DNA from 3 places in the Streptomyces sp. YJ-C3 genome. Region 1 is predicted to be linked to each of the others. Evidence: predicted binding sites of a transcription regulator. Region 1 holds the regulator's gene; each other region holds the start of a gene.
What was found. Region 1 encodes HrcA, which represses chaperone genes, less so after heat shock. Its sites were predicted from a motif close to TTNGCACTCNGNNNNNCNGAGTGCNAA; they were not measured.
Positions count from the first base shown of each region.

Region 2: a site for HrcA is predicted at 7,426-7,452, ahead of groL (chaperonin GroEL). Genes of this name have one in related genera too.
Region 3: a site for HrcA is predicted at 4,227-4,253, ahead of groES (co-chaperone GroES). Genes of this name have one in related genera too.

Region 1 covers NZ_CM132685.1:7,490,417-7,499,827, forward strand. Annotated here, with positions in the region: gene ACVHNB_RS33885 (S41 family peptidase) at 1-2,113, opposite strand, end outside; gene ACVHNB_RS33890 (hypothetical protein) at 2,176-2,763, opposite strand; gene ACVHNB_RS33895 (16S rRNA (uracil(1498)-N(3))-methyltransferase) at 2,909-3,655, opposite strand; gene ACVHNB_RS33900 (nitronate monooxygenase) at 3,652-4,725, opposite strand; gene dnaJ (molecular chaperone DnaJ) at 4,838-5,974, opposite strand; gene hrcA (heat-inducible transcriptional repressor HrcA) at 5,975-6,991, opposite strand; gene ACVHNB_RS33915 (MBL fold metallo-hydrolase) at 7,122-7,871, shown strand; gene ACVHNB_RS33920 (DUF3097 domain-containing protein) at 7,906-8,736, shown strand; gene hemW (radical SAM family heme chaperone HemW) at 8,778-9,411, opposite strand, start outside.
Region 2 covers NZ_CM132685.1:8,493,413-8,502,823, forward strand. Annotated here, with positions in the region: gene ACVHNB_RS38465 (MurR/RpiR family transcriptional regulator) at 1-133, shown strand, start outside; gene murQ (N-acetylmuramic acid 6-phosphate etherase) at 426-1,403, shown strand; gene ACVHNB_RS38475 (PTS transporter subunit EIIC) at 1,451-2,965, shown strand; gene ACVHNB_RS38480 (hypothetical protein) at 3,055-4,104, opposite strand; gene ACVHNB_RS38485 (hypothetical protein) at 4,169-4,345, shown strand; gene ACVHNB_RS38490 (hypothetical protein) at 4,482-4,769, shown strand; gene ACVHNB_RS38495 (DUF6215 domain-containing protein) at 4,748-5,482, opposite strand; gene groL (chaperonin GroEL) at 5,672-7,297, opposite strand; gene ACVHNB_RS38505 (cold-shock protein) at 7,606-7,812, opposite strand; gene ACVHNB_RS38510 (MoaD/ThiS family protein) at 8,245-8,520, opposite strand; gene thrC (threonine synthase) at 8,559-9,411, opposite strand, start outside.
Region 3 covers NZ_CM132685.1:8,103,204-8,112,614, reverse strand. Annotated here, with positions in the region: gene ACVHNB_RS36570 (RNA polymerase sigma factor) at 1-257, shown strand, start outside; gene ACVHNB_RS36565 (class I SAM-dependent methyltransferase) at 297-1,502, opposite strand; gene ACVHNB_RS36560 (polysaccharide deacetylase family protein) at 1,594-2,547, shown strand; gene ACVHNB_RS36555 (polysaccharide deacetylase family protein) at 2,544-3,419, shown strand; gene ACVHNB_RS36550 (hypothetical protein) at 3,410-3,745, opposite strand; gene ACVHNB_RS36545 (hypothetical protein) at 3,742-4,029, opposite strand; gene groES (co-chaperone GroES) at 4,398-4,706, shown strand; gene groL (chaperonin GroEL) at 4,819-6,441, shown strand; gene ACVHNB_RS36530 (SDR family NAD(P)-dependent oxidoreductase) at 6,569-7,342, opposite strand; gene ACVHNB_RS36525 (multicopper oxidase family protein) at 7,363-8,913, opposite strand; gene ACVHNB_RS36520 (MOSC domain-containing protein) at 9,008-9,411, opposite strand, start outside.

The sequences.
Region 1 (9,411 bases):
TCATGTCGGGGCGCCAGAAGTTGTCGCGCATCAGGCGGCCGGTCTCCTCGTACATCTGCCGCCATTCGGCGGCCGGGTCGACGGTCTGGCTGATGCGGGCCAGGTCGACGGTGATGTTCGTGTCGCTGTCGTCGTCGTGCGCGGGCCTGCGGTCGCTCGGCACGACCTTCAGCACCTCGCCGGTCCACAGCAGCAGCCGCTTGCCGTCGCCGGTGACCTCGAAGTGGTCGGCGTCGGCGCCGAGTTCCTCGATGCGCTGCTGCGCCAGGTCGTAGCGCTCCAGCCGGGTCTTCGGGTCGGGGGCGCTCCGGTCGGCCCGGGAGTCGCCGAGCACGCCGCGCACCGGGTGCCGCAGCCACAGCACGCCGTCCTTGGCGGTGCGCAGGGTCGAGTACCGGGCGGCCTCGACGGGGAACGGCACGATGCGGTCGACGAGCCCTTCCAGGTCGACGCGGGTGGCGGGCGTGCCCTCGCTGTCGGGGGTCTCGGCGCCGGGACTGTCCGCCGGTTCGAACGGCCGGCCGTGCCGCTGCGGCCCGAAGGGCGAGGGGGTCGTCGCGGCCAGGGTGATCAGATGCGGCCGGGCGCCGCTCACGAACGCCAGGTCGAAGGCGTGCTCGTCGTAGACCGGGTCGAAGGACCGGGCCGACAGGAACGCCAGATGTCTGCCGTCGAGGGTGAACGCGGGCGCGTAGTCCCGGAAGCGCAGCGGGGTCGCCTCGGTGACGGCGAGGTCGGCGGTGTTGGCGAGCTTGAGCTGGCGCAGGCCGTGCGGCCCGGGGTGGGACCAGGCGAGCCAGGCCGAGTCGGGCGAGAAGGCGAGCCCGGTCGCGTGCCCGTCCTCGCTCCGGTCCACTTCCCGTACGTCGCCGCTGTCGCGCTCGACGAGCAGGACGCGCCCGTCGTGGGCGGCGACGGCGGCCCGGCCGCCGTCCGGCGAGACGGTCAGCCCGAGGACCCGGCCGAGCCGCCCGGCGCCGAGCCGGCGGGGCGTGGCGCCGGGCCCGGCGCCGGTGGCGGGCGCGAACTCCAGCGCGTCGTCGCCCTCGGCGTCGGTCACCCACACCACGTGTTCCTCGCCGTCGACGCGGAACGTGTGCGGCAGCCTGGCCCGTACGCCCTGCTGCGCGGCGAGGGCGCGGGCCGGGCCCGCGCGGTGGGTCACCCAGTGCACGGCGCCGCGCACGGCGACCGCGCTGCCGCGTCCGGTGTGGTCGGGCGAGGCGGCGCCGAACCAGCGGGTGGCGTCGACGGGGTGCGGCTGCAGATCGACCCGCTGTCCGCCGAGCCGCACGTCGATCCGCCGCGGCCGGGCCGCCGCCAGGTCGTCGACCACCCACAGCTCACCGGCGCTCGCGTGGACGACCCGGGTCCCGTCGGTGGTGGCGTGCCGTGCGTAGAACCCGTCGACGGGCGTGTGCCGCCGCAGGTCGGACCCGTCGGCGAGGGAGGAGTAGAGCGCCCCGACGCCCTCGTGGTCGGACAGGAACGCGACGCGCTCCCCCACCCACATCGGGTACTCGATGTTCCCGTCGAGGTCGGCGTGGAGCCGTTCGAAGCGGCCGGCTTCCCCCGTGTCCTCGGCGGCCCGGTCGATCCACAGCTTGCCCGCGGTGCCGCCCCGGTACCGCTTCCACCAGGCGGCCTCCCGGCCCATCGGCGCGGACAGCAGCACCACCTGGCCGTCCGGCCCGTACGCGACACCGCCCACCGGCCCGTAGGGCAGGGTCTCGGCGGGGCCGCCGTCCAGCGGCACCGCCCGGGCCCAGCTGCGGCGCAGCGAGGCCTGCCCGTGCGTGGTGGTGGCGAGAACCCGTCCGTCGGGGGTCCAGCCCCGCACGGCGGTGGTCCAGCTTCCCCAGTACGTGAGGCGTTTGGCGGGTCCTCCGTCGATCGGGGCGATGTGCACCTCGGGCGCGCCGTCGCGCCGCGACGCCCAGGCGACGGTCGTCCCGTCCGGGGAGATCCGGGGGTGGCCGACCGGTACGTTGTCGGCGCTGATGCGCCAGGCGCGGCCGCCGTCGAGGGGAGCGGCCCACACGTCGTCCTCGGCGGTGAAGACCACCGACTCGCCGTGCAGGTGCGGGAACCGTAGGTAGGCAGGGATCGTCACCCCGCCCACCCTAAATTTGGGACACGTCGCCCGTCAGCCCTTTTGATCGCTTTCCGCGGTGGTCACTTGCCCTGGTCCTGCGAGTGACCGGAGTCGGGGGGCTCGACGGTGACCGTCTCGGTCTCGGTCACGGTCGTCGTGACGCCGGGCTCCGGCTCGTGGGAGGGCGGGTTCTCGTCGTCCTGCGGCGGTTTGTCGTCGTCCTGCGGCGGCTTCTCGTCGTGCGACGAGGAAGGCCACTGGTCGTCCGGCGGCGGAGTGTACTCGTCCGGCGGTGGAGTCGAACTGCCGCTGCTCTCCGTGCAGTTGCCGAGGACGTAGACGTGGAACCACACCTTGTTCTCGACGCGCGCGGTCAGATCGCCGCGGACGCACTTCCCGGAGACGACCTCGTGCACGGCCCCTTTGACCGTGATGTCCTCGCCCTTCCGGGTCTTGCCCGTGCAGTTCACCTCGACCGAGGTCGGCGTCGAGGCACTGGATCCGGAGCTCTCGTCGGTCACCGCGGAGCAGCTGAGCCAGGCCACGTCGGCGTGCTGCCGGTTCAGCTCCTCGGTGGCCTCCTGGTCGGTGGTGCTGGCGGCCGTGGACGGGCTGAGGTCGCCGTTGACGGGCTCGCACGCGACCCCCGCGGCGACGACGGCCGCCACGCACCCGGCCACCGCCAGCCCTCGCGGGTTCCGTAACCGGCGCAAATTGCCATTGATCCTACTCAATGCCCCCATGCACGGCAGGATGCCACCGTCCACGACGGGAGGGTAAGACAGGTTGAAGCCAGGACGCGGTCGGCGGCGGTCAGCCCCAGCGTCCCGTCCGCCCCAGCAGCAACGCGACCGCCGCGGTCCCGGCCGTGGACGTCCGCAGCACACTGCGCCCGAGCCGGAACGCCCGCGCCCCGGCGTCGCCGAACACCTTCAGCTCCTCCGGCGACACTCCCCCTTCGGGGCCGACGACGAGCACGATCTCGCCGGCCGCCGGAAGCTGCGCCGAGGCCAGCGCGGTGCTCTGCGCGTCGCGGTCCTCGTGCAGCACGACCGCCAGGTCCGCCGCGTCGAGCAGCGCCGCGACCTCCTTGGTGGACGCGGCGTCCGCGACCTCGGGGAAGCGCACCCGGCGCGACTGCTTGCCGGCCTCGCGCGCGGTGGCCCGCCACTTGCCCAGCGCCTTGGCCCCGCGCTCGCCGCGCCACTGCGTGATGCACCGCGAGGCCGCCCACGGCACGATCGCGTCGACGCCGGTCTCCGTCATGGTCTCGACGGCGAGCTCGCCCCGGTCGCCCTTGGGCAGCGCCTGTACGACGGTGATCCGCGGCCCTTCCTCGGCCTCGACGTGCACCGGCCCGACCTCGACGACCAGCCGGTCCTTGCCCTCGGCCGCGGCGACGACGCCCTCGCTCCACGACCCGAGCCCGTCCGTCAGCACGACGGTCTCCCCGGCCCGCAGCCGCTTCACGGAGACGGCGTGCCGCCCCTCGGCACCGTCCAGTACGTACGTGCGGTCGCCCGGCACCGGGCCGTCGACGACGAACACCGGCGCCGTCACGCGGCACCCCGCTGCCCGAGCGTGGCCCTGGCGGCGTCGAGTTCGGCGGCGAGCACCTCGACGAGCTGCCCGGCCGGGAGCTCCCGGGCGAGTCTGTGTCCCTGCCCGGCCCACAGCGCCATGGCCTGCGGGTCACCGGCCTTGGCGGCGGCCTTGCGCAGCGGCGACGTCATGTGGTGGACCTCCGGGTACGCGGCGGGCGCGTACGGGCCGTGCTCGCGCAGGAACCGGTTGACGAGGCCGCGCGCGGGCCGCCCGGAGAACGCCCGGGTCAGCTCGGTCCGGGTGAACAGCGGGTCGGTCATGGCCTGCTTGTGCAGTGCGGGCGCGCCCGACTCGGGGGTCACGAGGAACGCCGTGCCCAGCTGGGCGAGGTCGGCGCCCGCGGCGAGCACGGCGGCGATCTGGGTGCCCCGCATGATTCCGCCGGCCGCGATGATCGGCAGCTGTACCGCTTCGCGCACCTGCGCGATCAACGAGAGCAGGCCGACGCCGCTGCCGTCGGTCTCGGGGTTGTCCCGGTGCGTGCCCTGGTGGCCGCCGGCCTCGATGCCCTGGACGCACACGGCGTCGGCGCCCGCCCACTGCGCGGCGAACGCCTCCTCCACCGTCGTCACGGTGACGGCGGTGAGCGTGCCCACGGCGCGCAGCGAGTCGATCACCTCGCGGGTGGGGCAGCCGAACGTGAAGGTGACGAGCGGCACCGGGTCGTCGACGAGGATGGCGAGCTTGGCGTCGTAGCCGTCGTCGCGTCCGCTGTCGGGGTCGCCGAGCGGGGTCTGGTACCAGCCCGCCTCGCCGGTGAGCTGGTGGCGGTAGACGTCGACCGCGGCGGGGTCCGCGTACTCCGGCTGCGGCATGAACAGATTGACGCCGAAGGGCCGGGCGGTCAGCCCCCGCACCTGCTTGATCTCCTGGTACATGCCGTCGGCCGTCTTGTACCCGGCGGCGAGGAACCCGAGCCCGCCCGCCTCGGACACGGCGGCCACGAGCTCGGGACAGGACGCGCCGCCCGCCATCGGGGCCTGCACGATCGGACAGGGGCAGAGATCGGTCAGTGCGGAGGACATGACCGCATCGTGCCACGTACGCGTCAGACGACCGAATCGGAGGTTCCGCCTGGCATGTGCCACGCAAAAGGGGCCCGGGGGTGTTCACCCCCGGGCCCCTCCCGCCAACGGCTCACCGCCCGTTGAACGCGTCCTTCAGCCGTGAGAACAGCCCCTGCTGGCCGGGCTGGAACTGGCCGGTGGGCCGCTCCTCGCCGCGCAGCTTGGCGAGCTCGCGCAGCAGCCGCTCCTGCTCGGGGTCGAGCTTCTGCGGCGTCATGACCTCGACGTGCACGATGAGGTCGCCGCGGCCGCCGCCGCGCAGATGCGTGATGCCGCGCCCGTGCAGCGGGACCGACTGGCCGGACTGGGTGCCGGGCCGGATGTCGATCTCCTCCATGCCGTCGAGCGTCTCCAGCGGCACCTTGGTGCCGAGGGCCGCCGCGGTCATCGGGATGGTCACGGTGCAGTGCAGATCGTCGCCGCGCCGCTGGAAGACCGGGTGCGGCAGCTCGTGGATCTCCACGTACAGGTCACCGGCGGGGCCGCCGCCGGGGCCGACCTCGCCCTCGCCCGCGAGCTGGATCCGCGTCCCGTTGTCCACACCGGCCGGGATCTTCACGGTCATCGTGCGCCGCGACCGGATGCGGCCGTCACCGGCGCACTCGGGGCACGGCGTCGGCACGACGGTGCCGAAGCCCTGGCACTGCGGGCAGGGGCGGGACGTCATGACCTGGCCGAGGAAGGACCGCGTGACCTGCGAGACCTCGCCGCGCCCGCGGCACATGTCGCAGGTCTGCGCGGAGGTACCCGGCGCGGCGCCCTCGCCGCTGCAGGTCGTACAGACGACGGCCGTGTCGACCTGGATGTCCTTGGTGGTCCCGAAGGCGGCCTCGTCCAGCTCGATCTCGAGCCGGATCATGGCGTCCTGGCCGCGGCGCGTGCGCGACCGCGGGCCACGCTGCGACGCGGTCCCGAAGAACGCGTCCATGATGTCCGAGAAGTTCCCGAACCCGCCGGCGCCGAAGCCTCCGGCGCCGCCTCCGCCGGCCTGCGACAGGGGGTCGCCCCCGAGGTCGTAGACCTGCTTCTTCTGCGGGTCGGAGAGCACCTCGTAGGCGGCGTTGATCTCCTTGAACCGCTCCTGGGTCTTCGGATCCGGATTCACGTCCGGGTGCAGCTCGCGCGCGAGCCTCCGAAAAGCCTTCTTGATCTCGTCCTGGGAAGCGTCGCGGCGCACGCCGAGTACGGCGTAGTAGTCCGTGGCCACTTACGACTCCGCCAGGATCTGTCCGACGTAACGTGCCACTGCGCGTACTGCTCCCATCGTTCCCGGGTAATCCATGCGGGTCGGTCCGACCACGCCGAGCTTGGCGACTGCCTCGCCGCCCGAACCGTAGCCGACCGACACGACGGACGTGGAGTTGAGTCCCTCGTGGGCGTTCTCGTGACCGATCCGTACGGCCATGCCCGAATCACCCTGCTCACCAAGCAACTTGAGGAGCACGACCTGCTCCTCCAGCGCCTCGAGGACGGGCCGGATGGTGAGGGGAAAGTCATGTCCGAAGCGGGTGAGATTGGCGGTGCCGCCGATCATCAGCCGCTCCTCGGTCTCCTCGACGAGCGTCTCCAGCAGAGTGGAGAGCACCGTCGCGACCGTACCGCGGTCCTCCGTCTCGAAGGCCTCCGGCAGGTCCTGCACCAGCTGCGGCACATCGGCGAACCGGCGGCCCGCGACCCGGCTGTTGAGCCGCGCCCGCAGATCCGCCAGAGACGATTCGCCGAACGGCGCCGGGCAGTCGATCATCCGCTGCTCCACGCGCCCGGTGTCCGTGATCAGCACGAGCATCAGACGGGCGGGCGCGAGCGACAGCAGCTCGACGTGGCGCACGGTGGACCGGGTCAGGGACGGGTACTGGACGACCGCGACCTGCCGGGTCAGCTGCGCGAGCAGCCGCACGGTCCGGCCGACGACGTCGTCGAGGTCGACGGCGCCCTCCAGGAAGTTCTGGATGGCGCGCCGCTCGGGCGCGGTCATCGGCTTCACCGCGGTGAGCTTGTCGACGAAGAGGCGGTACCCCTTGTCGGTGGGGATGCGCCCGGCACTGGTGTGCGGCTGGGCGATGAACCCCTCGTCCTCCAGGGCGGCCATGTCGTTGCGCACGGTCGCCGGGGAGACGCCCAGGCTGTGCCGCTCGGTCAGCGCCTTGGAGCCGACCGGCTCCTCGGTGCCGACGTAGTCCTGGACGATGGCGCGCAGCACTTCGAGCCTGCGTTCACTGAGCATCGGCGCGCACCTCCAGCAACTGACTCTGCGATCTTTCCGTTTTGGCACTCCCTGTCCGCGAGTGCCAATCGTCCCCGGCTCAGTGTACGGCCGGTGGGTACGGGCCCGGCAAGGCCGCTAGCGTCGAACCATGGAGACCACCACGGGCATCGACTGGAAGTCGGCGGGCTGGGAGGAACTGGCGCCGCACGTGGGGCGGGTCCGGCTGCCCGGCTGGGACTGCACGACCGGACTCGTCGTGGGCGACGGCGCGGCCCTGTTGATCGACACGGGATCCTCACTCCGTGAAGGCGCCCGGCTGCGCGCGGACACCCGGCGCCTCCTGGGAACACACGGGAGAGTGACGCACATCGCGCTCACCCACCCGCACTTCGACCATGTGCTCGGCACGGCGGCGTTCGCGGGCGTCGAGGTCTACGGGGCCGTGGGCATCGACACCGTGTTCGCGGGCAGCGCCGACGGGCTGCGCGCCGACGCCGTACGCCACGGTCTGGACGCCGACGCGGCGGCCGAGGCGGCCGACCTCCTCGTCACCCCGCACCACCGGGTCTGCGGCGAGTGGACGCTGGACCTGGGCGGCGGCCTGCAGGTGCTGCTCGCGAACGTCGGCCCGGCGCACACCGGTCACGACCTGGCGGTCCTGGTGCCCGCGACACCGCACGGGCCGGAGATCGTCTTCTGCGGCGACCTGGTCGAGGAGTCGGGCGAGCCCCAGGCGGGCCCGGACGCGGCGCCGCGCCACTGGCCGGCCGCGCTCGACCGGCTGCTGTCGCTGGGCGGCGAGGACGCCCGCTACGTCCCGGGGCACGGATCGGCCGTGAACGCGGAGTTTGTCCGTGCGCAGCGCGCCACACTGGCGGCCCGTTCCGGCGTGTCGTAGGCCGAGCGCCGCGGTTTCTCTTATCGTCTGCCGAATGCGCCAGTACTCCCCCGACCTGACCCCTCCCTGGAAGAAGCGGAACAACCCCGCGCCCGAGGTCCCGGCGGAGCCGGACCTCGTCGTGGAGGAGGTCACCACGGGCTTCTGCGGAGCGGTCGTCCGCGTCGAGAAGACGGCGCAGGGTCCGACGGTGACCCTGGAGGACCGCTTCGGCAAGCTCCGGGTGTTCCCGATGGAGCCGCGCGGGTTCCTGCTGGAGGGCAGGACCGTCACCCTGGTCCGCCCCTCGGCCGTCGCTCCCGCACCGGTCCGCCCCACGCGCACGGCGTCCGGCTCGGTCGCGGTGCCGGGTGCCCGCGCCCGGGTGGCCCGCGCGGGCCGCATCTATGTGGAGGGCAAGCACGACGCCGAGCTGATCGAGCGGGTCTGGGGCGACGACCTGCGCATCGAGGGCGTGGCGGTGGAGTTCCTGGAGGGCGTCGACGACCTGCCGGCGATCGTGGCGGAGTTCGACCCGGGCGCGGACGCGCGCCTGGGCGTCCTGGTCGACCACCTGGTCCCCGGTACGAAGGAGTGGCGCATCGCCCAGTCGGTCACGAGCGAGCACGCGCTGGTGGTCGGCCACCCGTACATCGACATCTGGGAGGCGGTGAAGCCGGCCTCGCTGGGCATCGAGGCCTGGCCCCGGATCCCGCACGGCCAGGACTGGAAGACGGGTGTGTGCCGGGCCCTCGGCTGGCGGGTGGCGAACACGGGCGAGGCCTGGCAGCACATCCTGTCCCGGGTCCGCTCCTACAAGGACCTGGAACCCGAGCTCCTCGGCAAGGTGGAAGAACTGATCGACTTCGTGACGGCACAGCCGTAGTCGCAGTCGCTCGGCCCGGCCCCGCCCCGCCCCGCCCCGCGTCAGTCGACCAGGTCCCGCACCACGCCGTCCGCCAGCAACCGCCCGCGCAGCGTCAGCACGGCGCGCCCCTCCTCGAAGGGGCCTGCCTCCAACAGCCCGCCGGCCAGGGCCTTGCGGGCCGCGGCGAGCCCCGCGGGCCGCAGCAGCGACAGCGGGCACCCCTCCCGGAGCCGCAGCTCCAGCAGGATCCGCTCGACCCGCCGGTCCTCGTCGGCCAGCACCTCACGCCCGGCCCCGGGCGACCGTCCGCCCGCCAGCGCGGCCGCGTACGCACCGGGATGCTTCACGTTCCACCACCGCACCCCGCCGACGTGCGAGTGCGCGCCCGGGCCCGCGCCCCACCAGTCGGCCCCGCGCCAGTACAGCTCGTTGTGCAGGCACCGCGCCGCCTCGGACGTCGCCCAGTTCGACACCTCGTACCAGTCGAACCCGGCCGCCGACAGCATCTCCTCGGCGATCAGATACCGGTCCGCGTGCACGTCGTCGTCGGTCATCGGCACCTCGCCGCGCCGGATCCGCCGGGCGAGCTGGGTGCCCTCCTCGACGATCAGCGCGTACGCGGAGACGTGGTCGGGGCCGGCCGCCAGCGCCGCGTCCAGCGAGGCCCGCCAGTCGTCGTCGCTCTCGCCCGGG
Region 2 (9,411 bases), 1.0 Mb from region 1:
GCTGCTCGTCGTGGACTGCCTGTTCGTGGGTGTCGCGCAGCGCTCGTACGAGACCGCGGCCCCGGCCCTGTCGGCCTCGTACGAGGCGCTCGCGCACCGCCACCGGGCCGCTCCGCGGGGAGCCAGATCATGAACCCGGCGCGCCACTGCCCCGCTCCCTCCCGTCTCCGGTCGGCCACGGCCCGGTGGGGGCCGGCCGCGCAGTTCCCCGCGCCCCTGAGATGCGCACTGCGTGCGCCATCCGAAGGGGCGCGTGAAGCGCGCCCTCGTGGGGCTGCGGCGAAGCCGCACGCTCCAGGGGCGCGGGGAACTGCGCGAGCAACCCCCACCCGCCGCCCGCCGGCGACGAGACAGCACACGGCAGACGCCACCCCGTGAACCGCCACCCGCACCCGCCCCCGCCGCACCGGAAAGAGCCCCCGAACATGACCACCACTGACGCCGCCGACACCACCCCCGCCGCAGAAGGCGACTACAGCGAACTCCGTGCCCAGCTGGCCACCCTCACCACCGAGGCGTTCCGGCCCGAGCTCGCCGAGATCGACCAGCAGTCCACCCTGGAGATCGCGAAGATCATGAACGGCGAGGACGCCTCCGTCCCCACCGCCGTCGCGGCCCAGCTGCCGCGGATCGCCGCCGCGATCGACGGCACCGCCGAGCGCATGGCGCGCGGCGGCCGGCTGATCTACGCGGGCGCCGGCACGGCCGGGCGGCTCGGTGTGCTGGACGCGTCGGAGTGCCCGCCCACCTTCAACACGGACCCGGGCGAGGTCGTCGGCCTGATCGCGGGCGGCCCGTCGGCGATGGTCACCGCGGTCGAGGGCGCCGAGGACTCCAAGGACCTGGCCGCCGAGGACCTGGCCGCGCTGAACCTGACGGAGAACGACGTCGTGGTCGGCATCTCCGCCTCCGGCCGCACCCCGTACGCGATCGGCGCCGTCGAGCACGCGAAGAAGACGTACGGCGCGCTGACCGTCGGCCTGTCCTGCAACGCGGACAGCGCCCTGGCCGCCGCCGCGGACCACGGCATCGAGGTCGTCGTCGGCCCGGAGCTCCTCACCGGCTCCACCCGGCTGAAGGCGGGCACGGCCCAGAAGCTCGTCCTCAACATGCTGTCGACGATCACCATGATCCGGCTCGGCAAGACGTACGGGAACCTCATGGTCGACGTACGCGCGTCGAACGAGAAGCTGCGGGCCCGCTCCCGCCGCATCGTCTCCCTGGCCACCGGCGCCGACGACGACGCCATCGAGGCCGCGCTCGCCGCGACGGACGGCGAGGTGAAGAACGCGATCCTCGTCGTGCTCGGCGAGGTCGACGGGCCGACGGCGGCCCGGCTGCTCGCCGACTCCGACGGCCATCTGCGTGCCGCGCTCGCGGCGGCCGCCCGCACCACCCCCTGACCCCCGTACACCCCCAGCACCACCCGCACAGCAAGGCAGCACGCACCATGGCTGAGAACAAGAACCGCGACGTGGCGGCCTCGATCCTCCCGCTTGTCGGCGGCGCCGCGAACGTCACTTCCGTAGTCCACTGCATGACCCGGCTCCGGCTGGGCCTGGCAGACCGTTCGCTCGTCCAGGACGAGGCGCTGAAGGCACTGCCCGATGTCATGGGCGTGGTCGAGGACGAGACCTACCAGATCGTCCTCGGCCCGGGGAAGGTCGCCCGGGTCACCCCCGAGTTCGAGGCGCTCGTCGAGGAGGGGAAGGCGGCCGCCCCCGAGCCGCACGTGGTCACGGCGGACGAACTGGCCGCCCAGGGCGCCGAGTTGAGGGCGGCGCAGAAGGCGAAGAACGCCACGCCGTTCAAGCTCTTCCTGCGCCGCATCGCCAACATCTTCGTGCCGCTGATCCCGGCCCTGATCGGCTGCGGCATCATCGCCGGCATCAACGGCCTGCTGATCAACCTGGAGTGGCTGCCCGGCATCACCCCGGCCCTCGCCGCGATCGCCTCCGGCTTCATGGCGCTCATCGCCGTCTTCGTCGGCTACAACACGGCGAAGGAGTTCGGCGGCACCCCGATCCTCGGCGGCGCGGTCGCCGCGATCATCGTGTACGCGGGCGTCGCGAACATCTCGGCGTTCGGCCAGAAGCTCTCCCCCGGCCAGGGCGGCGTCCTCGGCGCGCTGGGCGCGGCGGTCCTCGCCGTCTACATCGAGAAGTGGTGCCGCACGTGGGTGCCCGAGGCGATCGACGTCCTGGTCACCCCCACCCTCACGGTCCTGATCTCCGGCCTGGTCACGATCTTCGGCCTGATGTACGTCGCCGGTGAGATCTCCACCGGCATCGGCACGGCGGCCAACTGGCTCCTGGACAACACCGGCGCGTTCGCCGGCCTGGCCCTCGGCGGCCTCTTCCTGCCGCTGGTCATGCTGGGCCTGCACCAGGCCCTCATCCCGATCCACACCACGCTGATCGAGCAGCAGGGCTACACGGTCCTGCTCCCGATCCTGGCGATGGCGGGCGCCGGCCAGGTCGGCTGCGCGATCGCGGTCTTCAAGCGCCTCAAGCACAACAAGTCGATCCGCACCACCATCAAGTCGGCGCTCCCCGCAGGCTTCCTGGGTGTCGGCGAACCCCTCATCTACGGTGTCTCGCTCCCGCTGGGCCGCCCGTTCATCACGGCGTGCGTCGGCGGCGCGGCGGGCGGCGCGTTCATCGGCTTCTTCTCGATGATCGGCGACAAGGTCGGCTCGACGGCCATCGGCCCGTCCGGCTGGGCGCTGTTCCCCCTCCTCGACGGCAACAAGGGTCTGGGCACCACGATCGCCGTCTACGGCGGCGGCCTGCTGGTCGGCTACGTCGTCGGCTTCCTCGCGACGTACTTCTTCGGCTTCAGCAAGCAGATGCTGGTGGAGCTGAACGCGGACTCCCAGGAGACAACCCCGGGCGGGTCCCCGGCGGCCCGCGCCGAGCAGACACCGGCCGGCCCGGCACAGCCGAAGGAACCGGCGAAGATCTGACACCTCGCGTACGAGGAGGGGCGGCATCCCGAGGTCACGGGGTGCCGCCCCTCCTCGTACCCGTCCGCCACCGGGGCCCGGCGGCGGCCTCACACCGCGACGACGGCCCCGTACTCCTTGAACGCCCGCAGGACCAGGGCCAGTTGACGGGGCTCGGCACCGAGCCGTACCTCGCTCCCGTCCGCCCCGTCCGTGAACACGGCGACGTACCAGCCGCGCGACACCGTCTCCCCGTCGCCGGCCCGTACCCGGCGTATCTCCGTCAGCCGCAGCTGCCCGACCGGCACGTCCCGGGCCGCGAACCGGCCCGGCCCGCCGTGCGGCACCACGGCCGCCGGCTGCCCGCCGCCCAGGACGAGGTGCGTGCCGAAACCGTCCGGGTTGTACGCGGTGTCGTCCAGGAAGGCGGCCCGCACGAACACCTCCCGGTCGTCCGGCGGGGGCGGCGCCGCCCCGAAGTCCGCCGGGGCCCACAGCCGCGCCGCCCGCCATATCGGCACGCACAGCGCCCCGGTGACCACGAGACCCACGTACAGGGCGGGCTCCTGCCACAGCGTCGTCGGGCGGAAGTAGCTCAGGGGGATCAGCCAGGCCGCGCTGAGCACCGCCAGCACCACGAACCCCACGGGCGAGGGCCGCACCTCGTCGTGCGGCCGCCGCCGGAACCGGAACCGCAGCGCCGCCACCGCCGCCACGCCCGCCCCGGCGCAGCCGAGCGCCACCACCGCCGCAGCGACCTCGCCGCCGTCCGGCACGGCCAGGTCGGCCGTGTGCCCGGCCCCCGTCACCTGGCGCACCTTCCGCTGCCAGTAGACGAGTTCGACCCGCTGTCCCGGCTGGAAGGCGGCGGCGTCATCGCTGGAGACATTGAGCCGCCCGAACGGCTTGCCGTCCCGGAAGTACAGCCAGCTGTCCCCGCCCGACCTGCTGTGCCCCACCACGGTCCGCCCGACGACGGCGGGCTCCCGGAACCGGCACCCGGCCGACTCCGCGAAGGGCGCACCGGCCCGGCACGGCCCGGCCGCCTTCCAGGCCCGCTCCTCGGCAACCGTCCCCGACACCTTCGTGGCCACCGCCCCCGCAGCGGCCGCCAGCACCACGGCCACCAACAGCAGCCATCCGAATCCCCTCCGCACCACCCGCGCCATCCTGAGCTCCCCCCGCTCCGCTCTTCGCCCGCAACTCCCGTACCAGAATGCCCTCATGGACGATGACCGCGTCTTCATACGCAGCGGTGGGGGCACCAGCCGCTCCGTCCACAACCCGCGCAACCCCATCGGACTGGCCCTGGTCACCGGCTCGCTGCTGGTCGCGGCGCCGACCACTGAGTCACCGCCCGCGGCACCGACACGGGCTTCTGCCTCCACGCCTACGCCCTGAGCAGCCCGAAGACGCGGGGCTACGACGCCCTGGACTTCATCGTCGACGACGGTGTTCTGCCCCACCGCCGGCTGAGCGCCGCCGCCCGCCCCGCGCTCCACATGCGACCGCGCCCGCCCTCCCGCATCCTGGCCCCATGGCTGAGAGCACCCTTTCCAAGATCTCCTGGACCGAGTTCCGCCCCGACCAGCGGCGGCTGGCCACCGGCGCCGCGCTGACCGGCATCGGCATGCTCACCGCCGCCGCGGGCATCGGCGTACTGGTCTACGAGCTGGCGCGCGCGGGCCGCACCTGGACCGGCAGCTGGGACGTCCCGCCCGCCGAGCTGGCGCAGCGCGCGTTCCGGCAGGCCCAGACGGCGGCGACGAGCGCGTCCCGGGCGGGCCGTGACGCGTGGGCCAGTTACGAGGAGGGCGCGTCCTGAGGCAGCGTCGTCCCTGAGTCGAAGCCGGGCACCACCGGGAGCACGTGCTCCGCGACCTCGAGGAGCACGGTCCGGTCCGGGTAGCCGCCGCCGTTGCGCCACACCGCCAGCTCGTAGGAGCCGCCGCGGTTCTTCGGGTCGAGCGCCACGGTGAGCGCCTCGGCCGGTACCCCCTGCGTGCTCTCGGCGTCCGAGCCGTCGAGCCGGAAGCGGATGCCCAGGGTCTGCGTCGAGTAGAAGACCGCGGCGCGGCGCAACACCTTCTGCGCGTGCACGTCACGGCCGAGGAACGCCACGGACTCCGCGTCCACCGGCAGCTTGTCGTACGTCGCCGAGAGCGTCACCGTGTACGTCTCGAACTCGATCCGCGCCGACCGGTACGGGATCTTGCTGCTGCCCGAGCCGATCGACCCGTCGCCGCTGCCGCTCGCGCTCTTGGGGACCTCGCCGGGCGTCCCCAGCCAGGTGGCGAGCTCGCTCTGGTTCAGCGCCTTGCACAGCTGGGCCCCGTACACCCGGCCGGCCGCCTTGTCGCCCTTCTCCGGCGCCCCGCCCGAGCAGGCGGCGGCCTCCGGCGCACCGCCCTGGTCGGACGCCGAGTCCCGCGCGATCGCCCAGAACCCCACGGCGAGCGCCCCCACCAGCGCGACGGCCGAGATGGCCTGCCCCCACGCGTTCATGCTCTTTTCCGGCACACCGTCACTGTCGGCCATGTCCCCCACCTGCCGTGATTGCGCACTACTCCCCAGTACGCGCCCGGGGACAGTAACCCGTGACGATCAAGGGAACAAGAGGATTCCTGTGCGGAACCCGGGAACGGGGAAACGCCCGAGGGCGGCACCCCCTCGTGAAGAGGAGATGCCGCCCTCGGGACGAACAGACCGGCTGAACCGTGAGACGGCTCAGAAGTCCATGTCACCGCCCGGCATGCCGCCCGGAGCGCCCGCGGCAGCGGCCTTCTCCGGCTTGTCGGCGATGACGGCCTCGGTGGTGAGGAACAGCGCGGCGATCGACGCGGCGTTCTGCAGCGCGGAGCGCGTCACCTTCGCCGGGTCGAGGATGCCCTCGGCGATCATGTCGACGTACTCGCCCGTGGCGGCGTTCAGACCGTGGCCGACGGCCAGGTTCCGCACCTTCTCCACGACGACGCCACCCTCAAGGCCACCGTTGACGGCGATCTGCTTGAGCGGGGCCTCCAGGGCGAGCTTCACGGCGTTGGCGCCGGTCGCCTCGTCACCCTCGAGCTCCAGCTTCTCGAAGACCGCGGAGGCCTGCAGCAGGGCCACGCCACCACCGGCGACGATGCCCTCCTCGACGGCCGCCTTCGCGTTGCGAACGGCGTCCTCGATGCGGTGCTTGCGCTCCTTGAGCTCGACCTCGGTCGCGGCACCGGCCTTGATGACCGCAACACCGCCGGCGAGCTTCGCCAGGCGCTCCTGCAGCTTCTCGCGGTCGTAGTCGCTGTCCGAGTTCTCGATCTCGGCACGGATCTGGTTGACGCGGCCCTGGACCTGGTCGCTGTCACCGGAGCCGTCGACGATCGTCGTCTCGTCCTTGGTGATGACGACCTTGCGGGCGCGGCCGAGCAGGTCGAGACCGGCGTTCTCCAGCTTGAGGCCGACCTCCTCGGAGATGACGGTGCCACCGGTGAGGATGGCGATGTCGCCGAGCATGGCCTTGCGGCGGTCACCGAAGCCCGGGGCCTTGACGGCGACGGACTTGAAGGTGCCACGAATCTTGTTGACGACCAGGGTCGACAGGGCCTCGCCCTCGACGTCCTCGGCGATGATCAGCAGCGGCTTGCCGGACTGCATGACCTTCTCGAGCAGCGGAAGGAGGTCCTTCACGTTGCCGATCTTCGAGTTGACGATGAGGATGTACGGGTCGTCGAGCGACGCCTCCATACGCTCCATGTCGGTGGCGAAGTACGCCGAGATGTAGCCCTTGTCGAAGCGCATACCCTCGGTGAGCTCCAGCTCCAGACCGAAGGTCTGGGACTCCTCGACGGTGATGACGCCTTCCTTGCCGACCTTGTCCATGGCCTCGGCGATGAGCTCGCCGATCTGGGTGTCGGCGGCGGAGATGGAGGCCGTGGAAGCGATCTGCTCCTTGGTCTCGACATCCTTGGCCTGCTCAAGGAGAGCGGCGGAGACGGCCTCGACGGCCTTCTCGATGCCCCGCTTGAGGGCCATCGGGTTGGCACCGGCGGCCACGTTGCGCAGACCCTCGCGCACCAGGGCCTGGGCCAGGACGGTCGCGGTCGTCGTGCCGTCACCGGCGACGTCGTCCGTCTTCTTCGCGACCTCCTTGACCAGCTCGGCGCCGATCTTCTCGTACGGGTCCTCGAGCTCGATCTCCTTGGCGATGGACACACCATCGTTGGTGATCGTGGGGGCGCCCCACTTCTTCTCGAGGACGACGTTGCGACCCTTGGGGCCCAGGGTCACCTTGACGGCGTCGGCGAGCTGGTTCATGCCGCGCTCGAGGCCGCGCCGTGCCTCCTCGTCGAACGCGATGATCTTGGCCATGTGAAGTGGTCCTCCCGGACGGGGTGGAAACGCAAACGGACCGTGCTGGTGCCCGCGACGGACGGCCCTTGAGCCTTGTGGTTCCTTGCCCCACCCGGCTCCCGGACCTCACCGACCCGATCCAAGTTCTGTCACTCTCACTCGGAGAGTGCTAACGCCAATGATTAGCACTCGACCCCTGCGAGTGCAAGCGGCTACCACAGATCCCCGACGCCCGCCCCCGGTGCCCGCACAGCACGAAGGGCCCGTACCCCCTGGCGGGGACACGGACCCTTCGCTCGTACGAAGCCTGTCAGTCGTGACGCGCTTCAGCCGGCGGCCAGGCGGACCATGTCGGCCTGCGGCCCCTTCTGGCCCTGCGAGATCTCGAATTCCACTCGCTGACCCTCTTCGAGGGTGCGGTAGCCGTCCATCTGAATCGCGCTGTAGTGGACGAATACATCCGCACCACCGTCGACCGCGATGAAGCCGTACCCCTTCTCCGCGTTGAACCACTTGACGGTGCCCTGAGCCATGCCTAACTCCCCTATTACTGGCCCTTGCGCGAGACCGCACTTCGCGGTCCCGGGTCAGACCTCACTCCCCAAAGGGTTTGGGGGTGTGCGCCGGAACGCGTCGACCGCGGCTGAATGTATCTGCCCAACTGCCGTCTGCAACAGGTCAATCGGACGAGAATTCTGGGCGCCCACGATCGGGGAAACCGGGCCAACTCACCGGATCCCAGGGCAAGTCGGGCCGCACAAATGCCATAAAGAGCTCGAAAGGGCCGGGCACTTTGGCTGCTTCTTGTCGCGGTTCGGGCGAGAACTCATATGCGCCCGTCATGCACCGGGCGGCAGAAGGAAGCGGCTTCCCCAACTGTACCGCGCTCAACCATGCAGAATTGCCCCCTCCGCTTCTCTCGCGGAGGGGGCAATTCACGTAACTCTGCGTGGAACAGGGAAAGATCAGCCGCCGGCGACGGCGGGAATGATCGAGACCCCGGCGCCGTCCGGCGTCGCCGTCTCCAGCCCCTGCTCGAAGCGGACGTCGTCGTCGTTCACGTAGACGTTCACGAAGCGGCGCAGCTTGCCCTGGTCGTCGAGGACGCGGGCGGCGATCCCGGTGTGGTTCTTCTCCAGGTCGGTGATGACATCGGCGAGCGTGGCGCCCTCGGCGCTCACCTCGGCCTGGCCGCCGGTGTAGGTACGGAGAATGGTGGGGATCCGGACGTTGACGCTCATGATGGGTGACTCCCGTTGCTGCTGGGTCGGATGGTGGCTCAGTGGGCGGCGAGACCGGCGTCGCGGAACGCCTCCAGGCTCGGCCGGATCGTCGCGGTCGCCTGCGATGAATCGGCGACGGCGTCGAGCGTCTTGAGCCCGTCACCCGTGTTCAGCACGACCGTGGTCAGGGACGGGTCGATCAGCCCGGCCTCGATGAGCTTCTTGGTGACACCGAGCGTCACGCCGCCCGCCGTCTCCGCGAAGATGCCCTCCGTCTGCGCGAGCAGCTTGATCGCCTCGACGACCTGCTCGTCGTTCACGTCCTCCACGGCACCGCCCGTGCGGCGCGCGATGTCCAGGACGTACGGCCCGTCGGCCGGGTTGCCGATGGCCAGCGACTTGGCGATGGTGTTCGGCTTCTGCGGGCGCACCACGTCGTGGCCGCCCTTGTACGCGACCGAGACCGGGGAGCAGCCCTCGGCCTGGGCGCCGAAGAGCTTGTACGGCTTGTCCTCGACGAGGCCGAGCTTGATCAGCTCCTGCAGCCCCTTGTCGATCTTCGTGAACTGCGAGCCGGACGCGATCGGGATGACCAGCTGGTCGGGCAGCTGCCAGCCGAGCTGCTCGCAGATCTCGTACGCGAGCGTCTTGGAGCCCTCGCCGTAGTACGGGCGCAGGTTCACGTTCACGAAGCCCCAGCCCTCGCCCAGCGGGTCGCCGATGAGCTCGGAGCAGAAACGGTTCACGTCGTCGTAGTTGCCCTCGATGGCGACGAGGTCACCGCCGTAGACACCGGCCATGACGACCTTGCCCTGCTCCAGGTCGTGCGGGATGAACACGCAGGAGCGGAAGCCGGCGCGGGCGGCCGCGGCGCCGACGGCGCCGGCCAGGTTGCCGGTGGAGGAGCAG
Region 3 (9,411 bases), 610 kb from region 1:
CCCCGTCACCGGTGGTCGAGCTGAACCGGGCGGTGGCGGTGTCCATGGCACAGGGCCCGGCGGCGGGACTGGCGATCGTGGACGCGATCGCCGGTGAACCGGCGCTGCGGGACTACCACTTGTTGCCGAGTGTGCGGGGCGATCTGCTGGAGCGGCTGGGGCGGGGGGAGGAGGCGCGGGCGGAGTTCCTGCGGGCGGCCGGGCTGGCCCGCAACGAACGGGAGCGGGAGTTCTTGCTCGGCCGTGCCGACGGCTGATCCGCGGCGGGCACGGGGGCTCTGGCCCGGACCCGCTCCTCAATCGCCGGAGGGGCTCGTTCCCGGCTGCCCCACCAGCATGGTGGGGGCCCCGGCGACGCGGGTCAGGAACACCGTCGCCGCCCGCTTCCCGAAGGGCTTCGGCATCGCCTTGCGCCGCAGTTCCTCCGGCTCGACGGCCGACCCGCGCTTCTTCACGGTCAGCACCCCGACCTCCCGCTCCCGCAGCAGCGCCTTCAACTTCTTCACGTTGAAGGGAAGCCGGTCGGTGATCTCGTACGCGGTGGCGTACGGCGTCGGGTGCAGCTCGTCCGCGGTGACGTACGCGATGGTCTCGTCGATGAGCCCGCCGCCGACCTCCTTCGCCACCTCGGCGACGAGATGCGCGCGGATGACGGCGCCGTCGGGTTCGTACAAGTACCGCCCCACGGCACGCACTTCGGGGTCCGGCAGCCCGCTCCCGGCCAGCTCCCGCGGCCCGGGGAGCAGAGTGGCCCGCATTCTCCCGGGCTCCGTGCCGAACCACAGCACGGCCTCCTTCACGTCACCCCGGTCCGAGATCCACTCGGCGTCGGCCTCGGCCGGGATCGCCTCGTGCGGGATGCCGGGGGCGATCTTCAGCGCGGCGCGCGGGGCCGAGAGCGCGGCGGTGACGGCCCAGGACAGCGGAGGGGAGTAGGCCTCGGGGTCGAAGATCCGCCCCCGCTTCGTGGAGCGGCGCGCGGGGTCCACGAACACGGCGTCGTACGCGGAGGTGTCGACCTGTGTCACATCCGCCTCGCGCACCTCGATGAGGCCGGCGAGCCCGAGCGCCTCGGCGTTGGCCCGGGCCACGGCGCACGTCCCCGGGTCCCGGTCGACGGCGAGCACCGCGATCCCCGCGCGGGCCAGCGCGATCGCGTCGCCGCCGATGCCGCAGCACAGGTCGGCGACGGACCGGACGCCGAGGGCCCGGAAGGACTCGGCCCGGTGCGTGGCGACGCCGGTCCGGGTCGCCTGCTCGACCCCGTTCGCCGTGAAGTACATGCGGGCCGCGTCCTCGGGCCCGAACTTCGCCACCGCGCGCTGCCGCAGCCGGGCCTGGGCGAGCGCCGCCGAGACGAGCTCGGCCGGGTGCTCGCGGCGCAGCCGGGTGGCGAGCGCGAGCTCCTGCGCCGGGTCGTGGTCGCGCAGTTCTTCGAGCAGGGCCCGGCCCTCGGGGGACAGGAGGGCGGAGAAGTCGTCGGGGGTCGAGAAGGAGCTCACCCGGCCCATTGTGGGCCAGTCGGAGGACGGTGCGCGCCCGGCGGCGGTGTCGGCCCCTGATCAGGGCCTTGAGCTGCAAAGATCCGGCGCCATGCAACTAGTACGACAAAACGAAGAAACCGCCGCAAAGGTGACCCCCGCGCGACCCGGGAAGCGGGCGGCGTTCCGCGTCACGGCCGCCGCTCTCGCCGCCGCCGCGCTGGCCACCGGCTGTGCCTCCGGTTCGGGCGGCGAGGCGGTGCGGCCGGCGCCCGGGCAGCAGGGCCTGAACGCGCCGCCGGCCCGCGCCCTCGACTCGTACGCCACCAAGCTCAAGGTCCAGCAGGCGCAGCGGGCCGCCGCGGCCAGGCGCTGGGGCGTGGCGAAGGTGCCGCTCGCCGCGCCGAAGCCGCCCGCGAAGAAGCCCGTCATCAAGCCGCGCAAGGGCTTCGAGGTCGACGACCAGGCCGAGCTCGGCCTGCCCCCCGTCTTCACCACGATCCCCACCAAGGACAAGGTCGTCTTCCTCACCATCGACGACGGGGCCGACAAGGACCCGCAGTTCCTGAAGATGATGAGCGACCTCAAGATCCCGTACACGGCCTTCCTGACCGATGCCGAGGTCAAGCCCGACTACGCCTACTTCAAGCGGGCCCAGAGCCTGGGTGTCACCCTCAACAACCACACGCTGCACCACCCGTACCTGCCGGGCCTGTCCTACGCGCGGCAGAAGCACGAGATCTGCGGCATGCAGGACGTCATCGAGAAGAAGTACGGCAAGCGGCCCACCCTCTTCCGGCCCCCGTTCGGCAACTACAACCAGGACACCCTGAAGGCCGCCAAGGCCTGCGGCATCACGTACGCGCCGATCTGGAACGCCGAGGCGTTCGTGGACCGGATGGACTACCGCGAGTGGGACCGGGACATCCATCCGGGCGACATCATCCTCACGCATTTCCGGGGACGCTCGGACTGGAAGGGCACCATGCCCGACATGATCCGCAAGTTCCTGAAGTACGTCACCGACAAGGGGTACGCGGTGGCCCGCCTGGAGGACTACCTGTGACAACTCCCTGGGCGGGGGCGGCCGTTCGGGCGGCCGGGGTGCGGCGGGCCATCGCCTGCGCCCTGGCCGCCGCGCTGCTCACCGGGTGCGCGCAGTCCGTCGACCCGATCGAGCGGATGGGCAGGAAGGCCGCGCAGAAGGTCCGGCACCATCCGCGTCCGGCGGCCGGCGCCGCGGGCCCGGCGGCCCCGGGCGCCCATCGCCGCTGGGGCCTGCCGGCCCCGCTGGCCCCGGCGCCGGGCCCCCCCGCCCAGCGGGTGCTCCCGCCCCGGGCGCCGGGAAAGGTCCCCCCGGTCATCGACCGCGTCCCGACCAAGGACAAGGTCGTCTTCCTCACCTTCGACGACGGCGCGGAGAAGGACTCCCGCTTCGTCGACATGGTCCGTGACCTGCGGCTGCCGATCTCGATGTTCCTCACGCACTCCGTCGCGGGTCCCGGCTACGACCACTTCGGCCAACTGCGGGCGCTCGGCGCGGGAGTGGAGAACCACACCCTCACGCACCCCTTCCTGCCCGGCCTCGGCTACGTGGAGCAGCACGCGGAGATCTGCGGCCAGCAGGACCGCCTCAAGGGCCGCTTCGGCACCGCCCCGCGCCTGCTCCGCCCGCCCTACGGCAACTACGACGCGGACACGCTGCGGGCGGCCGGCGCGTGCGGCATCGACGCGATCGTCCTGTGGCGCGCCTCGATGCAGATCAACGACCTGCGCTACGCCGACGGCGACCGCCTGCGCCCCGGCGACATCATCCTGACCCACTTCCGCGGCCCGTCCGACCTCAAGGGCACGACGCTGACCGAGATGACGACGCGGATGCTGCGGCGCATCCAGGAGCAGGGGTTCACCGTGGGACGGCTGGAGGACTACGTCTGAGCCCGCTGCCAGGCGGCGACCGCCAGGGTCACCGTCCAGGCGGCGGCGAACAGCTGGACCGCGCCGGCGTACGGGCGCCGCAGCCACAGCAGCGCGGCGCCGAACAGCAGGGTCATGGCGGCGCCGCCGCCCCACCACCACACCTCGGTCCAGTCCGTGGCCGGCGGCGGGCCCCCCGACTTCGGGTCGTAGGACGACCGGGCCATCCCGTGCAGCATCAGGGAGAAGCCCGCGAGCAGGGCGTAGCCGATCTCCAGGAACACCACGAAGGCCACCACGCAGCCACCGGTGAACGCGTCGTCGTCCTGCCGCGCCTGCGCGCTCACGCCGAGGCCAGCCGGGCCAGTGCCGCGAGGCCCAGGAAGGCGCCCGCGAGGAGCTGCGCCCCCGCGGTGACCGGCAGCCCCGCGCGCCCGCCGAAGGCGAAGGCCGACGCCGCGATCAGGACGGCGAGACCCAGGTAGGTCCACGACCACGCCTCCTGGGCGGGGCGGACGTGGGCGGCGAACTGCCAGATCGTGGTGACGGCGTACGCGAGCGCGTCCACGAACAGCACGAAGACAGCCAGGGCGATGTCGCCCACGAGGGATTTGCGATGCTGACCGGCCATGCCCGCACCCTCGTACGGAACCGGCGACTCCACCGCCCGCGTTCCCCAATCGAGACCGACCCGTGCCCCGAAGGAGCGCGGGGAACGGCGCGAGCGGTCACGGCGGAGCCGCACTCGGCAACGCGGGGAATCCCCCGCGGCGCATGGCCGGATCGGGGCGCAGCTCCGTTCGAAATCCCCCGCCGCGCCGGAGTCGATTAGCAGTCCGCTTGACCGAGTGCTAATCGCGGTCATAGTCTCGGCTCTGGCACTCCCCACCGGAGAGTGCCAACAGCGACGGGCAGGTCCGGCACCCGCGACGACGGATCCACCTGGTCGCCACCTCAGACAGTTAACCCCGTGAGATCTCCGAAGGGGGAGGTCGGATCGTGACGACCGCCAGCTCCAAGGTTGCCATCAAGCCGCTCGAGGACCGCATTGTGGTCCAGCCGCTCGACGCCGAGCAGACCACGGCCTCTGGCCTGGTCATCCCGGACACCGCGAAGGAGAAGCCCCAGGAGGGCGTCGTCCTCGCCGTGGGCCCGGGCCGCTTCGAGAACGGCGAGCGCCTGCCGCTCGACGTGAAGACCGGCGACATCGTGCTGTACAGCAAGTACGGCGGCACCGAGGTCAAGTACAACGGCGAGGAGTACCTCGTCCTCTCGGCTCGCGACGTGCTCGCGATCGTCGAGAAGTAATCACCTCGAAGCGAATGCTTTGAAGAGCTGCGCCCCTGGTCACCCTGCTCAAGCCGGGCGGCGAGGGGCGCAGTGTCATTACTCCAGTTTTCGAGAGGGCTGAACCGCTCCCATGGCGAAGATCCTGAAGTTCGACGAGGACGCCCGTCGCGCCCTCGAGCGCGGCGTCAACAAGCTTGCCGACACGGTCAAGGTGACGATCGGCCCCAAGGGCCGCAACGTCGTCATCGACAAGAAGTTCGGCGCCCCCACCATCACCAACGACGGTGTGACCATCGCCCGTGAGGTCGAGGTCGAGGACCCGTACGAGAACCTCGGCGCCCAGCTGGTGAAGGAGGTGGCGACCAAGACCAACGACATCGCGGGTGACGGTACGACCACCGCCACCGTGCTGGCCCAGGCCCTCGTCAAGGAAGGCCTGCGCAACGTCGCCGCCGGCGCCTCCCCGGCCGCCCTGAAGAAGGGCATCGACGCCGCGGTGAAGGCCGTGTCCGAGGACCTCCTCGCGACCGCCCGCCCGATCGACGAGAAGTCCGACATCGCCGCCGTCGCCGGTCTGTCCGCCCAGGACGCCCAGGTCGGCGAGCTCATCGCCGAGGCGATGGACAAGGTCGGCAAGGACGGTGTCATCACCGTCGAGGAGTCCAACACCTTCGGCCTGGAGCTCGACTTCACCGAGGGCATGGCCTTCGACAAGGGCTACCTGTCCCCGTACTTCGTCACCGACCAGGAGCGTATGGAGGCCGTCCTCGACGACCCGTACATCCTGATCCACCAGGGCAAGATCGGGTCCATCCAGGACCTGCTCCCGCTCCTGGAGAAGGTCATCCAGGCCGGTGGCTCGAAGCCGCTGCTGATCATCGCCGAGGACGTCGAGGGCGAGGCCCTGTCGACCCTGGTCGTGAACAAGATCCGCGGCACGTTCAACGCCGTCGCCGTGAAGGCCCCCGGCTTCGGTGACCGCCGCAAGGCGATGCTCCAGGACATGGCCACCCTCACCGGTGCCACCGTCATCGCCGAAGAGGTCGGCCTCAAGCTCGACCAGGCCGGTCTGGACGTCCTCGGCTCCGCGCGCCGCGTGACCATCACCAAGGACGACACCACGATCGTCGACGGTGGCGGCAACAAGGCCGACGTCGACGGCCGCGTCAACCAGATCAAGGCCGAGATCGAGAACACGGACTCCGACTGGGACCGCGAGAAGCTCCAGGAGCGCCTCGCGAAGCTCGCCGGCGGCGTCTGCGTCATCAAGGTCGGTGCCGCGACCGAGGTCGAGCTCAAGGAGAAGAAGCACCGTCTGGAGGACGCCATCTCCGCGACCCGCGCCGCGGTCGAGGAGGGCATCGTCTCCGGTGGTGGCTCCGCGCTCGTCCACGCCGTCAAGGTCCTGGAGGGCTCCCTCGGCAAGGAGGGCGACGAGGCCACCGGTGTCGCCGTCGTCCGCCGCGCCGCCGTCGAGCCGCTGCGCTGGATCGCCGAGAACGCGGGCCTCGAGGGCTACGTGATCGTCTCCAAGGTCGCCGAGCTCGAGAAGGGCTCCGGCTACAACGCCGCGACCGGTGAGTACGGCGACCTGGTCAAGGCCGGCGTCATCGACCCGGTCAAGGTCACGCGCTCCGCCCTGGAGAACGCCGCGTCCATCGCCTCCCTGCTCCTGACGACCGAGACCCTGGTCGTCGAGAAGCCGGCCGAGGAGGAGCCCGAGGCCGGTCACGGCCACGGTCACTCGCACTGAGGCGCTCCGCCGAGCTGACCTGAACCGAGGCCCGGCTCCCTGTCGCAGGGAGCCGGGCCTCGGCGTTTTCCTGATGCGGTTTCGACGGGAACGGCGCGACCGGCCACAGCGGACCCGCACCCGGCGACTACTGCGGCCCGTACTTGCGCCCCGTCTTCGACGTGATCCCGCCCAGCAGCGCGCGCGGCGTCACCTTCACCACGCCCATCAGCGCCTTGTACCGCGGATCCGGGATCGACAGGGACCTGCCGCGGGACAGATCGGTGAGCGCCGCCGCCACCAGCTTGTCGGCGTCCAGCCACATCCACTTCGGGATGTTGCCCGTGCCCATCCCGGCCCGCTGGTGGAACTCCGTACGGACGAAGCCCGGGCACAGCGCCATCAGCCGTACCCCGCTGCCCGCCAGGTCCTTCGCCGCGCCCTGGGTGAACTGCACGACCCACGCCTTCGACGCCCCGTACGTGCCGCGCGGCACGAACGCCGCGACCGACGCGACGTTGATCACGCCGCCGCGGCCGCGCTCGCGCATCACCTCCGTCGCCGCCGACGTCAGCCGCAGCACCGCCTCGCAGTGCACCTTCAGCATGGTCAGCTCGTCGGCCATGGGGACTTCCAGGTAGCGGCCCTTGTTGCCGAACCCGGCGTTGTTGACGAGCAGATCGACCGCGGCCTTACGGTCCTTCAGCCGCTCCTCGACCGCCGCGATGCCCTCGTCCGTGGCGAGGTCGGCCGTCAGTACCTCGGCCTCGATGCCGTGCCGGTCGTGCAGTTCGGTCGCCTGCTCCTGAAGCCGCTTGGTGTCGCGCGCGACGAGCACCAGGTTGTGGCCGTCGGCGGCGAGGCGCCGGGCGAACGCGGCGCCGATGCCCGCGGTGGATCCCGTGATCAGTGCCGTAGTCATGGGCCAAGGTTAGTGACGGTTCAGTGGTGCTCGTGATCACCGGGTCCTGCTCCGGCCGGGGTGTGTGCCCGCTGCCCCTTGTCGACGACCACGAACTGCCCCATCATCCCGCCGTCCTCGTGGTACAGCAGATGGCAGTGGTACATGAACGGGACGTCCGGATCGGCGAAATCGGGCCCTCCGTCGAACCGCAGCGCCAGCTTGACCGTCGTCCCGTTCGGCAGGAACACCGTGTCCTTGCGCCCGCGCAGCTCGGGCGGCGGCGTCCCGCCGTTGATCTCCAGCACCCTGAACTGCACATCGTGGACATGGAAGTTGTGCGGCATCCCGTTGCCGTTGTGCACGGTCCACACCTCGGTGCTGCCGCGCGTGACGGTCTCGTCGACGCGGTCCATGGCCATCGCCCGCCCGTTGATCCCGCTCATCTTCAGGTCGAAGGAGCGCGAACGCACCGCGTCGGCGGCCTCCGGGAGCTCCAACTCGCCCAGGACGTGCGGCACTTCGGGGGACGGTCGCAGGGTGCCCGCCGCCCGCAGCTGCAGTACGTCGAACGAGTCGTCCCCGCCGCCGAACCGGCGCTGCCACGCGTCCCCGTAGCCGTCGTGCGCGTCACTGCGCAGCACCGTGCGCTCACCCGGCTCCATCCGCACCACGACCTCGGCCCGCTCACCCGGCGACAGCCGTACCCGCTGCATCGCCGCGGGCCGCTCCAGCAGACCGCCGTCCGTCCCGACGAGCGCGAAGCCCCGCCCGTCCGAGAACCCGAAGTCGTACGTCCGGGCCGTGGACGCGTTCAGCAGCCGCAGCCGTACCCGCTCGTCACGCACGACCCGGTACGGATCGAGGGTGCCGTTCACCATGGTGCGGTCGCCGAGGAAGCCGACGGACCGCATCATCTTGTGCCCGTGGTCGAAGGCCGCCCCGTCGAACTTCACGTCCTGCACGATCACCGGCAGATCGTCCACGCCGTACGTCTTCGGCAGCGCGAGCCGCGCGCTCCTCTCGTCGTCGAGCAGGAACATCCCGGCGAGCCCGCGCTGCACGTGCCGCTCCGTCCGCCCGTGCGGATGCGGGTGGTACCAGAGCGTCGCGGCGGGCTGGTCGACGGTCCAGCGGGGCGTCCACTCCTCGCCCGGCCCGATCATCCGGTGCGGGCCGCCGTCCATCCGGGCGGGCAGATGCATGCCGTGCCAGTGCACGGTGGAGGGCTCGTCGAGCCCGTTGTGGACACGGACCTCGACCTTCTCGCCGCGCTTCGCGCGCAGCGTGGGACCCAGGTAGTCGCCGTTGAAGCCCCACGTCCTGGTCGTGCGGCCGGGCTCGAACTCCTTCTCGCCCGCCCGCATCCGCAGGTCGAAGACGCGACGGCCGCTCCTCTCGTCCAGCCGGGACGCGGCGAGCGGCGGCACCGCCAGCTCGTTGCGGAAGTCCGTCGTGCCGACGGTGCTCACCCGCGCGTCGTTCCAGAGCCACAGCACACCGCCGCCGACCGCGAGGACGAGGACGGTGACGAACGCGCCGAGGGCGACGAGGACGCGCTTGAGGCGGGACTTTCCGGCAGCTCGGGTCATGCGTCGAGCGTCCCGCCGGCCCCGCCGCGGCACATCGGGGGCGGCCCCTGACGCGCCCCCCGACTCAACCCCCGTACGCCACCAGGATTCCCCCCTACGCGGACGAGCCGTACTTCTCGACGTACGCCCGCGCGGCCTTCAGCTCCTCGGGGCGCAGCGCGTCCCCGGCGGCGAGCACCCGCGGCAGCAGCTCGCGCTCGGTGGTCACCGCGCGGAACACGAAGGCGACGGTCACCTCGTGGTCGGGCCGGTGCACGACCTCGATCGGGTCCCCGGCCCGGATCTCACCGGGCTCGATCACCCGCAGGTACGCGCCGGGCCTGCGGTCCTGCGTGTACCGCTTGACCCAGCCCTTCTCGCCCAGGTGCCCCTGGAAGGTCCGGCACGGGATCCGGCTGGAGGTCACCTCCAGCAGCAGGTCGGGGCCGATCCGCCAGCGCTCGCCGACCTTGGCGCCCGTGATGTCGACGCCCTCGGTGGTGAGGTTCTCCCCGAAGG